3 regions of the Streptomyces sp. CNT372 genome follow, and region 3 is predicted to be linked to each of the others. Evidence: riboswitches for the same ligand, from Rfam matches in the RefSeq annotation. Region 3 holds a riboswitch; each other region holds the start of a gene.
What was found. Region 3 has a riboswitch for cyclic di-AMP ahead of C593_RS0120510 (LysM peptidoglycan-binding domain-containing protein). Riboswitches for the same ligand answer to the same signal wherever they lie in the genome.

Region 1 (5,415 bases), on a different contig from region 3:
CACCGGCCAGGGCGACGCCCTGCGGCGTCTGTGGCCCCAGTGGGGGTTCGACATCGACGGGCACCGGGTCCTCGACCTGGAGGAGCTGTTCGGCGGGCTGCCGGTCGTGCTGGAGATCGGCTTCGGGATGGGCGAGGCCACCGCGCAGATGGCCGCCGACGACCCCGGCACCGGCATCCTCGCCGTCGATGTGCACACCCCCGGACAGGGCAACCTCCTCGGCCTCGCCGAGCGCGCCGGCCTGACCAACGTCCGGGTGGCCAACGGCGACGCGATCATCCTGCTCCGCGAGATGCTGCCCCCGCGCTCCCTCGACGGGATGCGCGTCTTCTTCCCGGACCCCTGGCCCAAGAAGCGCCACCACAAGCGGCGCCTGATCCAGCCCGAGTTCCTGACCCTGGCCGCGGGCACCCTCAAGCCCGGTGCCGTCCTGCACTGCGCGACCGACTGGGAGGAGTACGCCGAGCAGATGCTGGAGGTCCTCTCGGCGCACCCGGACTTCGAGAACACCGTGCCCGAGGGCGGCTACGCCCCGCGCCCCGCCTTCCGCCCCCTGACCCGCTTCGAGGGCCAGGGCCTGGACAAGGGCCACACCGTCCACGACCTGCTGTTCCGCCGCCGCCCCCACCAGGGCTGACCCCCCGCCGCCGGGTACGGCCCGCCCGCGCACCGTCGCGGGCTGTCCGAGCACCGTCGCGGGCTGTCCGAGCACCGTCGCGGGCTGTCCGAGCACCGTCGCGGGCTGTCCGAGCCGGTCGTTAGGGTCGACGGGTGTCCCACGCGTCCCCGCAGCCGTCCCCGGCGCACCGCCAGAGCTCCGCGCCCCCGCCGCACGCCCCGCGTCCGGCGGTGCCCGCGTACGACGAGCGGCAGGTCGAGGCGGAACTGACCGCGGTCGCGGGCGGCGCGCGCGGTGCCCGCCACCGGGCGCGGGCCGCGCGGCTGTGGCGGAGCCGGGCGCTCCGGCTCTGCGGGGTGTTCACCCTCCTCGCCCTCTGCGGGCTGGTGATCCTGGTGCTGGTACGGGAGCAGACGGGCACCCGCGGCTTCCTGGTGGGCCTGGGTCTGGCGACCCTGCCGGTGCCCCTGCTGCTGGCGGCCTTCCGCTGGCTGGACCGGGTGGAGCCGATGCCCTGGCGGAACCTGGTGTTCTCCTTCGGCTGGGGCGCCTGCGCCGCCGCCCTCGTCTCCCTCCTCGCGAACACCTTCGCGACCCGCTGGATAGCCACCGCGACCGCGGACCCCGCCTCGGCGGACACCTGGGGCGCCACCGTGGTCGCGCCGGTCGTGGAGGAGAGCGCCAAGGGGGTCGCGCTTCTGCTGCTCTTCTGCTTCCGCCGACGGGAGTTCACCGGAGCGGTGGACGGCATCGTGGTCGCCGGCTTCACCGCGACCGGCTTCGCGTTCACCGAGAACATCCTCTATCTCGGCAACGCCTTCGGTGAGGACCAGGCGTTCGGCACCTCGGGCCTGGGCTCGGTGACCGCGGCGACCTTCTTCGTGCGGGTGGTCATGTCGCCGTTCGCGCATCCGCTCTTCACCGTCCTGTGCGGCCTCGGCTTCGGCCTGGCCGCCGCGACCGCCCGCCGCCGACGTCTCCGCCGGATCGCGCTGCCGCTGCTGGGCCTCCTCCTCGCGATGGGGATGCACGCCCTGTGGAACGGCTCCACCTCCCTCTTCGGGCCGTGGGGCTTCTACGCGGTGTACGGGGCGTTCATGGTGCCCGCCTTCGGGCTGCTGACCTGGCTGACCATCTGGACCAGGCAGCGGGAGCTGCACACGATATCCACGCACCTCCCGGCCTACGCGGCGGCCGGCTGGCTCACCCCGGCGGAGCCGCCGGCGCTGTCCTCGATGCGCGCGCGGACGATGGCCCGGGACATGGCCCGGCGGACGTACGGCCCGGCGGCCGGGCACGCGGTCTCCGAGTACGAGCGGTTGGCCACCTCCCTCGCCTTCCTGCGCCACCGGGCCCACCGCGGCGCGGCGGGCCCGGACTTCGTGGAGCGCGAGCGGGAGCTGCTGCACCGCCTGTGGCTGCGGCGCGAGGTGGCAGCCCCGGCCCTCGCGTACGCGGCCCGGGCGACGGGCCGGACCGCGTACGTGCCGCCGCACCGGGACTACGACGGCTACAACCCGTACCGCACCTGACCGCCGCCGGACCGCTCCCGGCGCCCCGGACGGCCGCGCGCCACGCCCGGGCCGCCGTATCCGGGCAGCCGTGTCCGGGCAGCCACGCCCGGGCCGCCGCGTCCGCGAGCGCGCCCTCGTGGGCTTCCCCGGAGGCGGAGGCCGGGTTCACGGAACCACAACGCCCCGCCCGGAGCCGCCTGTTCAGCGGCACTCCCGGGGCGGGGCGTGGAGGTGGTGTCAGACGCTCAGGCCCTTGCCCTGCAGCCAGGCGAGGGGGTCGATCCCGGCGCCGCCGGGGGTGTGGACCTCCAGGTGCAGGTGCGGCCCGGTGACGTTGCCGGTCGCGCCGACGCGGCCGATGGTCTCGCCGGTGGTGACCTTCTGCCCCGCGCTCGCGGTCATGGAGGACAGGTGCGCGTAGAGCACCTCGGTGCCGTCCTCCAGCTCCAGCAGGATGCGGTAGCCGTAGGAGCCGGACCAGCCGGCCGCCTTCACGGTGCCGCCGTGCACGGCCTTCACCGGGGTGCCGGTGGGGGCGGCGAAGTCCAGGCCGGTGTGCTGCCCGGAGGACCACATGGCGCCGGACTGCCCGTAGGTGGAGGTGAGGGTGTACGAGGAGGTCGGGAGGGACCAGCTCGCGGCCAGCTTGGCGAGGCGCTCCGCCTCGGCCTTCGCCCGCGCGGCCTCCTCGGCCTTGCGCTTCTCCTCCGCGGCCTTCTTCTCGGCCTCGCTCTGCTGCTTCTTCGCCTCGGCGGCGGCCTGTTCGGCGGCCGCCTTCTCCGCGGCGGCCTTGGCTTCGGCGTCCGCCTCGGCGCGCTGCTGCTCGGCCTGCTGGAGGATGCGGGCGCGCAGGGCCTCGCCCGCGTTGGCGCCCTGCTCGGCCCCGGCGACGGTGCCCGTGTCGGCGACCTGGGTCATCGCGGTGAGGGGCGCGTGGGCTGTGGCGGTGTCCGTCCCCGCGTCCTCGGAGATCAGCGAGCCCACGCCCGGCAGGGAATCCGCGTCGGGGAGATTGTCCGTGACGACATCGGGAAGGGATATGGAGACGGCGGGCTTGTCCTGCGCGGTGGCCATGCCACCCGCGCCGACGGCGGCGATGACACCGACGCCGAGGACGGTGGAGCTGCGCGCGAGACCGCCGCGCTGCTTGGCCACGCGGTGCCGGCCGCGAACCGGGCGGATGGACTCCTCGGTGGGATTCCACTCCCCCGGCGAGCGCTCCGGGGCGTCACCGCCGAATCGGGAGGAGACCGACGGAGCCTCGGGAGCAGGCATGTTGGACGCCACGAAGGCGTACTCCTTTCCTTCCTTCTCGCCTACCGGGTTAGCTGACGGGTTCGGAGCAGGAAGGTCTCCTACGGGTGCCTCGGCCGCACAACTGCGCGGCAGAGATGCCCGATTCACCCCAATGAGTGGTTCCCCGGTTCCCTTGCGGAATTCGGCGCGTGCGCGCGGCGCCGCCACTGGCGGCGGCTGGGACGACCGCGCTGCGTTATCGAACGTTAATAGACGGCCGGGTCGGAATCCAAGCCGTTCCCACTGATCGTTAACGACTGTGGCCAGGACTTTCCGGGACAGAAGCAGCCGGAATCGGGCGAGTTGATCACGCTTCGGTCTCGGAAGAATTCTGATGCCCCGTCATATGCCGTATGCGGTGGCACGGGACGGCTACGGACGGTACCTGCGCCGTACCCGTACGCCACGCCGCCCGGCGGTCGCCGCGATGGCGCCCTGTTCGCGGGGCGGGGCCACCACCGGCACCGTGCGGCGGCGCTCCGGCTGCCCGGCGGCCGGCCGGTTCACCGCGAGCAGCGCCATGTCGTCGCTCGACCCGCCGCCCGTGTAGCGGCGCACATCGTCGACGAGGGCGTCCAGCAGATCGTCCGGCTCCGGGAAGATCGCGCCCCGCAGCCGATCGACCGGGTCGTAGAAGACCCCGGAGCCGTCCCGGGCCTCGGAGAGCCCGTCCGTGTAGAAGAGCAGCGTGGAGCCGGCGGGCAGCGGATAGGTCTCGGCCCGGTCGGGCCAGCCCGCCAGGTCCGCCATCCCCAGCGGCAGCGCCGGCTCGGCCGGCTGGAGGAGTTCCACCCGGCCGTCGGCGTGCAGGACCAGGGGGTCCGGGTGGCCCCGGTTCACCAGCCGGACCGTGCTCGCCCCGACGACCTCCCCGTCCCGTACCGCCGGGATCTCCGCCAGCACGGCCGTGGTGAACCCCTCGAAGGACTCCAGCCCCGCCCGTCGCGCGCTCTCCCGCTGGAGCGCCCGCTCCAGCCGCTGCGCCACCTCCTCCAGGCTCCCCTCCTGGTCGGCGGATTCCCGGAACGACCCGATCAGCACGGCGACGGCCTCCACCGCCTCCATCCCCTTGCCGCGCACGTCCCCGACGAACAGCCGGACCCCGTGCTTGGTCTCCTGCACGGCGAAGAGGTCGCCGCCGATGAAGGCGTCCGCCTGGGCCGCCTCGTAGCGGGCGGCGATGTGCAGCCCGGCGATCCGGTCCTCGGGGGTGGGCAGCACGGCCCGCTGCGCGGCCTCGGCGATCACCCGCGCCGAGGCCAGCCGCTCGCTGCCTCTGCGCACCACCCGGTTGACGAGCAGGGCCACGGCGGACACCGTGAAGACCGTGCTGATCTCGGTGAACGAACTGATCTCGGTGACGTTGTCGTCGTAGAAGTGCAGCGCGCTGGTGGCCACCACCGCGGCGATGCCGGTGAGCAGCGTCACCACGAAGGAGGCGAGGGAGGCGGCGATCAGCGGGGCGGCCGCGTAGAGGGGGACGGCGGTGAAGCGGGGCGGGGCGAGCGAGTCGTAGAGCACACCGCCGACGAGCATCACGGCGGGCAGGATGCGCAGGTACCACGGAGTCCGGAAGCCGCCGACCTGCTCTCGCCCCACTGCTGCACTCCTGCCGCTTCACCCACGGCCACGGACCGGTGCCGTGCCCTTCCATGCTGCGTGCCCTCGGGCGCCGTGGCGACTTGCCACCGCCCTCCCGCACAAAACACCAGGCCAGCGGCGCGGGCCTGCATCCGGGCGCGGGGCCGGGTCCGGACGGGCCCGGGACCGGCCCTGGACGAGCGAACGGCAGAGGCCCGGCAATCGATCATCGTCGATTCCGGGCCTCTGCCATGAGTAGCGGGGACAGGATTTGAACCTGCGACCTCTGGGTTATGAGCCCAGCGAGCTACCGAGCTGCTCCACCCCGCGTCGGTGAACACCACCTTACGCCATCCCGCGCGCCTTCCCGACCACTTTTCCGCCGGGCCGCCCGGGCCACCCCGT
Region 2 (5,415 bases), on a different contig from region 3:
CTCCGTCCGCCGCAGCCGGTGCGCCCCCGCGGCCCGCTCCGCGTGCAGGGAAGTCAGCGCCCGCGCCCGTTCCACGTCGCCGCGGGCGACCGCGTCCACGATCGCGCCGTGCTCGGCCCAGGCCTCCACCGGAGCGGCGGGCTGCTCCACGGAGTACATCCAGGCGATCTTGTGACGCAGCTGGGTCAGCAGCGCGGTCAGCCCCGGGCTGCCGCAGGCCTGCGCCAGCGTCTCGTGGAACCAGCCCCCCAGCGACCGCAGATCCTCGCCCTGCCCCCGGCGCGCCCGGTCCTGGCCCAGCCGCACCAGGCCGCGCAGCACCTTCAGATGCGCCTCGGTGCGCCGCTGCGCCGCCCGCGCCGCGGCGAGCGGCTCCAGCAGCAGCCGGATCTCCAGCAGGTCGGCCGCCTCCTGCTCGGTGGGCTCCGCGACATGCGCACCGGCGTGCCGGCGGGTGACGACGAAGCCCTCGGACTCCAGCGTGCGCAGCGCCTCGCGCACCGGGACCCGGGAGACCCCGTAGCGGCGGGCGAGCTGCTCCTCGGTCAGGCGGCTGCCCCGCGCGAAGACCCCGGAGACGATGTCGTCCCGGATCGCCGTGCATACAGAGTGCGCGGGAATGCGCATGGCCGGACCTCCGTGGATCGCACGAAAAGCTGCACCGATTGACTCGTGTGCCGAGACTCTATTCCAGCCGCCGGGCTTTTCCGAAGGACCGCGGGAATCCACGGCATAATCTTCAGGACTTTTGGCCGGAACCGGTGGAATGCGTACGGCGCGAAGCCGGCGGAGGGCGGCAGGAGCGCCCCAGGCCCCCGGCTCGGTGCCGGGGGCCTGCGGGCGGAAGCAGTCGCTCGTGCGCGGCGCCTCAGACGTTCACACCGCGGGCGCGGAGGTAGGCGACCGGGTTCATGTCGGAGCCGTACTCGGCCGTGGTGCGGGCCTCGAAGTGGAGGTGCGGGCCGGTGGAGTTGCCGGTGGAGCCGGAGAGGCCGAGCTGCTGGCCGGGCACGACCTGCTGGCCCACGGAGACGGAGACCGAGGAGAGGTGCCCGTACTGGGTGTAGGTGCCGTCGTTCATCCTCAGCACGACGTTGTTGCCGTACGCGCCGCCCCAGCCGGCCTCGACGACCGTGCCGGAGCCGACCGCGACGACGGAGCTGCCCATGGGGGCGCGGAAGTCGACGCCGGAGTGGCTGCCGGAGGACCAGAGGCTGCCGCCGGTCTGGTAGCCGGTGGTGACGTACGAGCCGGCGATCGGCAGCCGGAAGGAGTTCAGGCGCTTGCGCTCGGCCTCGCGGGCGGCGCGCTCCTTGGCCTCCCGGGCCTCCTTGGCGCGGGCCTCGGCCCTGCGCTTGGCCTCCGCCTCGGCGCGGGCCTTGGCCTCGGCCTCCTCGGCGGCCTGCTGCTGGGCGGCGGCCTGGTCGGCTATCTCGTCGGCGAGGGTGCCGACGGAGACGACCTGGGTGAGGCCGGTGTCCTCGACGGAGGCGGCCTCGGCCTCGGCGGCGAGCGCCGGGGAGGCGAGGGTGCCGATGACGCCGGTGGTGGCGATGGTCGCGACGCCGGCGAGGCTCGCGGTCCTGCGCGTCAGACGGCTCGGGGCACGGTGCTTCCCGGTGGCACGGGTGAACGCCATGGAGAGGCTGGTTCCTTTCCTTCCTTCTCGCCTACCGGGTTAGCTGACGGGTTCGGAGCAGGAAGGTCTCCTACGGTCGCCTCCGCGGACGAAGGCTTCCGATTCACCCCAGGGACGTGGGTCCCCGGCTCCCCAGGCTCGCGCCGGACGGGGACTCGGCGATGACTGTCCGTGCCGCGGACGCGGCGGGCTTCTCGGCGAACAGCCGGAAAGACGCTAGGCAGCCGATCACTCAATCACCAAACGGACAGCCTGATTTGTAGCGCATGCCACACCCCATAGCGGCACCCAGCACCACATGAAGGAAAAACCTCATGAAGAACGGAGAAACCCCGACACTACGGACAGTGTCGGGGTCCCCTTTCATCCGGTTGTGCGGCTTGTGTCCCCGCTCCGGAGCCGGGCCGCGGGCTGCGGGCCGCCGGCTCAGCCGGTGACGACGGTCACCTCGCCGATACCGAGGGCCTTCACGGGCTCCGCGATCTGCGCCGCGTCGCCCACCAGCACGGTGACCAGGCGGTCCACCGGGAAGGCGTTGACCGCGGCGGCCGTCGCCTCGACCGTGCCGGTGGCGGCCAGCCGGGCGTACAACTGGGCCTGGTAGTCGTCCGGAAGGGACTGCTCCACCTGGTCCGCGAGGGTGGCGGCGACGGAGGCCGCCGTCTCGAACTTCAGCGGGGCGACGCCGACGAGGTTCTGCACGGCCACGTCCCGCTCGGCGTCCGTGAGCCCCTCGGCCGCGAGGGTGCGCAGCACCTTCCACAGGTCGTCCAGGGCGGGGCCGGTGTTGGGCGTGTCCACGGAACCGCTGATGGCCAGCATCGACGCGCCCGAGCCGTCCGCGGCGGACAACAGCACCTGGCCGAAGGCCCGGACGCCGTAGGTGTACCCCTTCTCCTCACGCAGGACGCGGTCCAGACGCGACGTCAGGGTGCCGCCGAGGCAGTAGGTGCCGAGCACCTGGGCCGGCCAGACGCTGTCGTGGCGGTCCGGGCCGATCCGGCCGATGAGCAGCTGGGTCTGCACCGCGCCGGGACGGTCCACGATCACCACGCGGCCGGTGTCGTCGGCGGTGACCGCGGGGACCCGGTGCGGGACGGCCTTGTCGCCCGTCCAGGCGCCCAGGGTCTCGTCGAGCACCGCGTCCACGTCGACGCCCGTGAGGTCGCCGACGATCACACAGGTGGCGGTCGAGGGGCGGACGTGCGCGCTGTAGAACGCCCGCACGGCGGCGGCGTCGATCCGGGAGACCGTCTCCTCGGTGCCCTGGCGGGGGCGGGAGACACGCAGCGCGGCCGGGAACAGCTCGGCGGAGAGCTGCTTGGCGGCGCGGCGGGCCGGGTTGGCCATCTCGTGCGGGATCTCGTCCAGGCGGTTGCGGACCAGCCGGCCCACCTCGCCCTCGTCGAAGGCCGGGGCGCGCAGGGCGTCGGCGAGCAGGCCGAGGCCCTTGGCCAGCCGGGAGGCGGGCACCTCCAGGGAGACCCGTACGCCCGGGTGGTCGGCCATCGAGTCGAGGGTGGCGCCGCAGCGCTCCAGCTCGGCGGCGAACTCCTCGGCGCTGTGCTTGTCGGTGCCCTCGGACAGGGCGCGGGCCATGATGGTGGCCACGCCGTCCAGCTCCGCGGGCTCGGCGTCGAGCGGGGCGTCGAGCAGGATCTCGACCGCGACGACCTGCTGGCCGGGGCGGTCGCAGCGCAGCACGGTCAGCCCGTTGGCCAGGGTGCCGCGCTCGGGCGCGGGGAAGGCCCAGGGGCGGGCCTCGCCGGCCGTGGGCTGCGGGTGGAACTCCATGGTCACGGCAGCGTCGCTCACTGGTCCGCCCCCTCGGTGGCGTTGTTCTCTGCGGTCTCGGCACCGGCGTTGCCGGCGTCGGCGCTCTCGTCGGTCTCGTCGGCGGCCAGCGGCTCGTAGACGAGGACGGCGCGGTTGTCGGGGTGCAGCCGGGCCTTGGCGACGGCCTGGACCTCCTCGGCGGTGACGTCGAGGACGCGCTGCACAGCCGTGAGCGCGAGCTGCGGGTCGCCGAACAGCACGGCGAAGCGGCACAGTTCGTCGGCCCGGCCGGCCACCGTGCCGAGCCGGTCCAGCCATTCGCGCTCCAGCTGGGCCTGCGCGCGCTCCATCTCCTCCGGCGTCGGGCCCTCGGCCGCGAAGCGGGCCAGCTCCTCGTCGACGGCGGCCTCGATGCGGGGGACCTCGACACCGCCGGACGTCTTCACGTCCAGCCAGCCGAGGGAGGGGGCGCCGGCCAGGCGCAGCAGCCCGAAGCCGGCGGCGACGGCGGTCTGGTCGCGGCGGACCAGGCGGTTGTGCAGCCGGGAGGACTCGCCGCCGCCGAGGACGGTGAGGGCCAGGTCGGCGGCGTCGCACTCGCGGGTGCCGTCGTGCGGGAGGCGGTAGGCGGCCATCAGGGCGCGGGCGGGCACCTCCTCGACGACCTCCTCGCGCAGCTGGCGGCCGATGGTGTCCGGCAGGGTGCCGTCGCGCGGCGGCTGCTTGCCGTCGTGGGAGGGGATGGAGCCGAAGTACTTCTCGATCCAGGCGAGGGTCTGCTCGGGGTCGATGTCGCCGACCACGGAGAGGACCGCGTTGTTCGGCGCGTAGTAGGTGCGGAAGAACGCGCGGGCGTCCTCCAGGGTCGCGGCGTCCAGGTCGGCCATCGACCCGATCGGCGTGTGGTGGTACGGGTGGCCCTCCGGGTAGGCGAGGGCGGTCAGCTTCTCGAAGGCCGTGCCGTAGGGCACGTTGTCGTAGCGCTGGCGGCGTTCGTTCTTCACCACGTCGCGCTGGTTCTCCATCGACTCCTCGTCGAGGGCGGCCAGCAGGGAGCCCATGCGGTCCGCCTCCAGCCAGAGGGCCAGTTCGAGCTGGTGGGTCGGCATGGTCTCGAAGTAGTTGGTGCGCTCGAAGCTGGTGGTGCCGTTGAGGGAGCCGCCGGCGCCCTGGACCAGCTCGAAGTGGCCGTTCCCCTTCACCTGCCCGGAGCCCTGGAACATCAGGTGCTCGAAGAGGTGCGCGAGGCCCGTGCGGCCCTCGACCTCGTGGCGGGAGCCCACGTCGTACCAGAGGCACACCGCGGCGACCGGGGTCAGGTGGTCCTCGGAGAGCACCACGCGCAGACCGTTGGCCAGCCGGTGCTCGGTCGCTGTCAGGCCGCCGGAGCCGGCCTCGCCTGTGGCCGTGTGACCCATGGGCATGTACGTCCCTTCGATCGCGATGTGAAAGAGTCCTGCCACCCTATGCAAGCGCACCGAGCCCTGGCGAAGTTCCCGTCCGCGCACCGCGTCCCTCTTCCGGGTCGCCGGGGCGTTGTCGGTGGGACGGTCCACAATGGTGCGCGTCGGATTCAGACTGGTACGTGAAGGAGCAGCAGCCGCGATGGCCCGCCGCAGCACGAAGACCCCACCGCCGGAGGAGTTCGAGGAGAAGATCCTCGACATCGACGTCGTGGACGAAATGCAGGGCTCCTTCCTCGAGTACGCGTACTCGGTGATCTACTCCCGCGCCCTGCCCGACGCCCGTGACGGTATGAAGCCGGTGCACCGCCGCATCGTCTACCAGATGAACGAGATGGGCCTGCGCCCCGACCGCGGCTATGTGAAGTGCGCCCGCGTCGTCGGCGAGGTCATGGGCAAGCTGCACCCGCACGGCGACGCCTCGATCTACGACGCCCTGGTGCGGATGGCGCAGCCCTTCTCCATGCGCCTCCCCCTGGTCGACGGCCACGGCAACTTCGGCTCCCTGGGCAACGACGACCCGCCGGCCGCCATGCG
Region 3 (5,415 bases):
GTGGCGGTGGCGACGAGCTGCACGGCGGCGATACGCAGCCCGGTGGTGATCAGCGGCAGAGCGAGCGGCACCTCGACGCGCACCATGGTCTGCGCGCCGGTCATGCCCATCCCCCGGGCCGCCCGCACCACGTCCGGGTCGACGCCGCGCATGCCGACATAGGCGTTGGTGAGGAGCGGCGGGACGGCGAAGAGGACCAGGGCGATGACGGTGGGCCAGGTCCCCCAGCCGCCGATCGGGCTGAGCAGCAGCAGGACGAGGACGGCGAAGGTGGGGACGGCGCGGCCCACGTTGGAGAGGTTGACGGCGAGTGCGCCGCCCTTGCCGAGGTGGCCGAGGACGAGGGCGACGGGGAGGGCGATCAGGCAGCTGATGCCGAGGCAGACGCCGGTGAGATAGAGGTGCTCGATGAGGCGCTGGGTGATGCCGCCGTCCCCGGACCAGTTCGAGCCGGTGGTGAGCCACTCCCACGCGGCGGAGAGGGTGTTCACGCGGCCCCCTTCCGTGTCCAGGGGGTGAGCAGCCGCTGCACCAGCAGCAGGACCAGGTCGGCGGCGACCGCGATGACCACGCACAGCACGGAGGCGGTGAGCACCTGGGCCTTGAAGTAGGTGTTCATCCCGGACCAGATGAGGTTCCCGAGGCCGCCGTGGCCGACGATCGCGCCGATGGTGACCAGGGAGACGGCCGAGACGGTGGCGATGCGCAGTCCGGCCATGGCGGCGGGGAGGGCGAGGGGCAGTTCGACGGTGCAGAGCAGCCGGACGGGCCCGTAGCCCATGCCGCGGGCGGCCTGCCGGGTCTCCTCGGGCACGGCGCGCAGCCCGGCGAGGATGTTGCGGACGAGGAGGGTGAGCGAGTAGAGGACCAGTCCCGCGACGACCAGGGTGGCGGAGAGTCCGTAGACCGGCAGCAGCAGGGAGAACATCGCCAGGGACGGGATGGTGTAGAGGATCGTCGTCAGGGCGAGGACGGGGGCCGCGGCCCAGCCCCAGCGGCGGGCGGCGACGGCGAGGGGTACGGCGAGGACGAGCCCGATGAGGACGGAGAGGAAGGTCAGCTCCAGGTGCTGGAGCACGGCGTCGACGAGGATCTCGCCGCGGGTGGAGAGGTAGTCGCCGCAGATCCACTCGTTGCGGGCGAGGCAGTCGTCGGGTGGCGCCGTCATCTGTCCATTGCAGCGCGGGCGGAGGACCGCCGCGCGGTCTGGTGCGCTGTCCGGGAGCGGCGGGCGCGCTCGCCGTCAGCGGGGGAATGCGCGGACGCCGGGCGGCCGGACCGTGTGGTGACGGTCCGGACTCCCGGCGTCCGTTGGCTTCTGCAATGCGATGGACGGAGGCCGAATCCGTGAATTCGGCGTCGTCGGTCAGTAGGGACCGTTGACGTTGTCGATCGAACCGTAGCGGTCGGCGGCGTAGTTGCAGGCGGCCGTGATGTTGGCGACGGGGTCGTAGCTGTCCGTCGAGGTACCCGGGACGTGGTACGCCTGGAAGGTCGGGTCGATCACCTGGAGAAGGCCCTTGGAGGGCGTCCCCTTGGCGGCGTTGGAGTCCCAGTTGTTGATCGCCAGCGGGTTTCCGGAAGACTCCCGCATGATGTTGCGGTAGATGCCGTCGTAGCTGCCCGGAATTCCGTGCTGGGCCATGATGTCCAGCGATTCCTTGATCCAGCCGTCGAGGTCGTCGGAGTACGCCTTCGGGGCGGCCTCCGCCTTCTGGGCGACCGGGGTGGCGCGCTTCTCGGAGCGGTCGGCGCGCTCGGCGGGGGCCTTGGCCTTGGTGGCGGCCTTGCCGCCGACGGTCAGCTCCAGGCCGGGGTGGATCAGGGACGGGTTGGCGCCGACGGCCCGGCGGTTGTCCTGGTAGAGCTTCTGCCAGCCGCCTTCCAGGGAGTGCGCGGCGGCGATCGCGGAGAGCGAGTCGCCGGCGACCACGGAGTAGGTGGTGGGCGCCTTCTTCGCGGGGGCGGCGGCCGCGACGGCCTTCGCGACGGCCGGGAGCTCGGCGGCGGGGGCGGCGTTGGCGGTGGCGGCACCGAGGACCGGGAGGGCGAGGGCGGCGGCGCCGGTGCCGGCGGCGACGAGGCGGCGGGCCAGGCGGTTGGTACCGGGGCGGCGGTGCTTGCCGTGTGCAGGCATGAAGAATTCCTCTCCGTCGCCTGCGAGGTGAGCTGTCGGGTTCGGGCTGGAGATGCCCGGCCGCGCTGGGCGCGGCTTCACCCCGAGCCGTCCGGTTGTTCCGTGTGGATTCCGGTCCGGCGACTTACCTGGTTCCCCCGCTCCTGCCGTTACGGGTGATGTGGTCGGGTATCCGGACAGCGGCAGGATTCGGCGTTCCATCCGGAATGCCGTGACCGTAGGCGAGAGGCGCACCGGGGAACAAGCCTGGAATTCACAACCGCAATGTACGCGATCTTAAAGGGCGGGTAAATGATGTTGCGCCCTTCCCGACGGACCGTCAGTTCGCTTGCACGGAAAGCCCTCTGAGGGCGCCCGGGAAGCGCCGGCGGACCGGGCGCGTGACCGATGTCACGGAACGGATCACAAAGAACGCCAGATACGCCATTGCGGATACAAACGGACATTGCGCCGCATGAATACACAGGGCCCCCCTCTCGAAAGAGGGGGTGATTTACTCAATGATGCCCGTTTTGCGAGCTATGCGTTTCCAGGTGCCCCGCGGACCAGAATGCGCCGCCCGGTGACCCGCTCCGGCGCGACGGCGATCCACAGCTCCCTGTCGCCGCCCGCCCACGGAGCGCTGTAAGCGAGTTCGTCGAGGCGGCGGACCGCGTCTTCCTCCGCCACCGTCCGCGCGTCCCCCACCAGCAGCACACTCCAGCCCTGGCTGAACGCCTCGTCGATATGGTCGACCTCGAAGGCGACCTCGCCGCCGGCGGCCCGGCCGGGCAGGGCCCCGGGGGAGGTGCGGAAGGCGACCTCGCCCTCCGAGACCAGGTAGTTCACCGGCAGGATCGCGGGCCCGTCCGGGGTGGTCACGGCGACCCGCCCGACGCCGTGGGTCCCGAGGAGGTCCCAGCACTCCGGCGCGGCCAGCTCCACCAGCTCCGGGTGGTAGCCCGCCCGCCCCAGCCCCTCCGGCAGGTCGGCGCCGCTGCCGGTGAGCGCGGTGACCGTCGTCTCCAGGGCGTCCGCGAGCCGCAGCAGGAACCCCATGCCCGGGGCCGCGGGGTTCTCCTCCAGGTACTGGATGTAGCCGGGGGCCGATCCGGCCCGGGTGGCGACCTCCTCGCGGGAGAGCCCCAGCTCCCGCCGCCGCACTCCGACTCGGCGGCCGATGTCCCCGCCGAGTCGTCCCCGGCCTGCTCCGGATGGCTCCGTGTGCGGTTGTCCCGGCATGGTCGGGCACCTTCTTCTGTCGGTCGGCTTCTTCTGTCGGTCGGTCCGGGTGGGCCGGTCGCCCGGCGCGGACACGGCGCGTACGCCGTCCCGCGCCCACGGTAGTCAGCGGGGGCCGGGCCCGCACGGCGGCGACGCGCGGTCGGCACCCGGCGGCGGAGTCCCGGACAGACTCGGAAATACTGTCCCCAACAGGACCGCACACATGTGGAGGTACCGCGCATGACTCCTCGCACTGACCCGCGCACAGGCCCTGGGGCCGGTGCGGGATGAGACGCCGCTCGGTGGCCGACCTGATGACCCCGCAGGCGGTGGTCGCCCAGCCCGGCACGGCCTTCAAGGAGATCGCCCGGCTGCTCGACGAGTACGGGATCACCGCCGTGCCCGTGGTCGACGAGGAGGGCCGGCCCCTGGGGGTCGTCTCGGAGGCGGACCTGCTGCGCCGGCACACCGGCGGCACCGCCTCCGACACCGCCGAAGGGCTGATGACCAGCCCGGCGGTGGTGGCCCGGCCCGACTGGAGCGCGGTGGCGGCCGCCCGGGTGATGGAGGAGCGGCACATCAAGCGACTGCCCGTGGTGGACGGCACGGGGCGGCTCGTCGGGGTGGTGAGCCGCAGCGATCTGCTCCAGCTCTTCCTGCGCCGGGACCGGTCGATCCAGGAGGAGATCGTCGAGGACGTGCTCTCGGGCACCCTCGGGGTCTCCCCCGCCGCGGTCTCGGTGCAGGTCGACGACGGCCGGGTGACCCTCAGCGGCACCCTGGAGCAGCGCTCCCTGGTCCGGATCGTCGTCCGCCTGTGCCAGAGCGTCGACGGCGTGGTGGACGTGGTCGACCGGCTCGACTGGGAGGACGACGACGTGGCGGGACCGGTGGCCTGACCGCCCCGGTGCCGGGGCGGAGGCGGGGCCGCTCGTGGCGGGACCGGGCCGGGGCGGGGCGGTACCGGACCGGGGCGGGGCGGTACCGGACCGGGGCGGGTATCAGGCGTCGGGCGGGTGTCAGGCGTCGGGCGGGTGTCAGGCGTCGGGCGGGTGTCAGGCGTCGGATAGGTCCAGGGTGCAGGAGGTGCCCGGGGCGACGGTCACCGTGCGGTCGCCGAGCCGTACGTCGATGGGCAGGCCGTCCGGGGTGGCCGGGAGGGCGATCGTCAGCTCCCCCGGCCGCATCCGCACCCCGACGCCCCAGTGGCCGTGGTAGCGCACGCTGAACCCGTACTCCGCGAGCTGCGGGGAGGGCACCGGGTCGAACCACAGGGCGCCGGAGCGGGTCTCCATGCCGGTCAGCCCCCGCTGGACCAGGTCCAGGGTGCCCGCCATCGCGCCCAGGTGGACCCCCTCCTCCGTGGTGCCGCCCTGGAGGTCCGCGATGTCTCCCTCCAGCGCCTCCCGGCAGAAGTCCCACGCCTCCTCGCGCCGGACCCGGGCGAGCACCCAGCCGTGGACCAGCCCGCTGAGCGTGGAGCCGTGGCTCGTGCGGCGCAGGTAGTAGTCGACCGTGCGGTGCCAGGTGCGGTCGTCCAGCTCGTAGCCGAGCCGGGTGAACAGGGCGCGCAGCTCCGCCGGGGCGAACAGGTAGCCGAGCATCAGCACATCGGCCTGCTTCGACGCCTGGTAGCGGTTGACGGTGTCGCCCTCCGCCTCCAGCACCCGGTCCAGGCGGCGGATGTCGCCGTGCCGGGCCCGCAGCCCCGCCCAGTCCAGCTGGGCCAGCTCCCCGTAGCCGTGGAACTGGCTGATGACACCGTCGTGGAAGGGGACGTACAGCTTCCGTGACACCTCCTCCCAGTGCTCCAGCTCGGTGGTGGTGAGACCGTGCCGCTCGAACAGCTCCACGCGTCGGGGCTCGGGCAGTTCCCGGGCCAGCTCCAGGGCCCGGGCGAGCACCCAGGCGGCGGTGACGTTGGTGTACGCGTTGTCGTCGAGCCCCGGCCGTTCCGCGTCCGGATAGGCGTCGTGGTACTCGTCGGGGCCGACGACCCCGCGGATGCGGTAGCGGCCGAGGCCGGGGTCCCAGTCCGCGAAGTCCGCCCAGAAGCGGGCGATCCCGGTGAGCAT

Region 1: linked by a shared signal. The riboswitch ahead of C593_RS0105320 (M23 family metallopeptidase) and the one ahead of C593_RS0120510 (LysM peptidoglycan-binding domain-containing protein) in region 3 are both predicted to bind cyclic di-AMP.
Region 2: linked by a shared signal. The riboswitch ahead of C593_RS0126745 (M23 family metallopeptidase) and the one ahead of C593_RS0120510 (LysM peptidoglycan-binding domain-containing protein) in region 3 are both predicted to bind cyclic di-AMP.

Annotation. Positions count from the first base shown of each region.
Region 1 is NZ_KB897777.1:598,769-604,183, reverse strand. Features, by position in the region: gene trmB (tRNA (guanosine(46)-N7)-methyltransferase TrmB) at 1-637, shown strand, start outside; gene C593_RS0105325 (PrsW family intramembrane metalloprotease) at 772-2,151, shown strand; gene C593_RS0105320 (M23 family metallopeptidase) at 2,371-3,420, opposite strand; cyclic di-AMP (ydaO/yuaA leader) riboswitch at 3,432-3,587, opposite strand; gene C593_RS0105315 (PP2C family protein-serine/threonine phosphatase) at 3,802-5,028, opposite strand; tRNA gene C593_RS0105310 (tRNA-Met) at 5,267-5,340, opposite strand.
Region 2 is NZ_KB897792.1:98,767-104,181, reverse strand. Features, by position in the region: gene C593_RS0126750 (GntR family transcriptional regulator) at 1-627, opposite strand, end outside; gene C593_RS0126745 (M23 family metallopeptidase) at 869-1,639, opposite strand; cyclic di-AMP (ydaO/yuaA leader) riboswitch at 1,654-1,810, opposite strand; gene C593_RS0126740 (M16 family metallopeptidase) at 2,066-3,433, opposite strand; gene C593_RS0126735 (M16 family metallopeptidase) at 3,451-4,839, opposite strand; gene C593_RS0126730 (DNA topoisomerase IV subunit A) at 5,021-5,415, shown strand, end outside.
Region 3 is NZ_KB897785.1:43,004-48,418, reverse strand. Features, by position in the region: gene C593_RS0120520 (ABC transporter permease) at 1-491, opposite strand, end outside; gene C593_RS0120515 (ABC transporter permease) at 488-1,168, opposite strand; gene C593_RS0120510 (LysM peptidoglycan-binding domain-containing protein) at 1,367-2,137, opposite strand; cyclic di-AMP (ydaO/yuaA leader) riboswitch at 2,140-2,339, opposite strand; gene C593_RS0120505 (pyridoxamine 5'-phosphate oxidase family protein) at 2,657-3,358, opposite strand; gene C593_RS0120500 (CBS domain-containing protein) at 3,628-4,239, shown strand; gene C593_RS0120495 (glycosyl hydrolase family 65 domain-containing protein) at 4,396-5,415, opposite strand, start outside.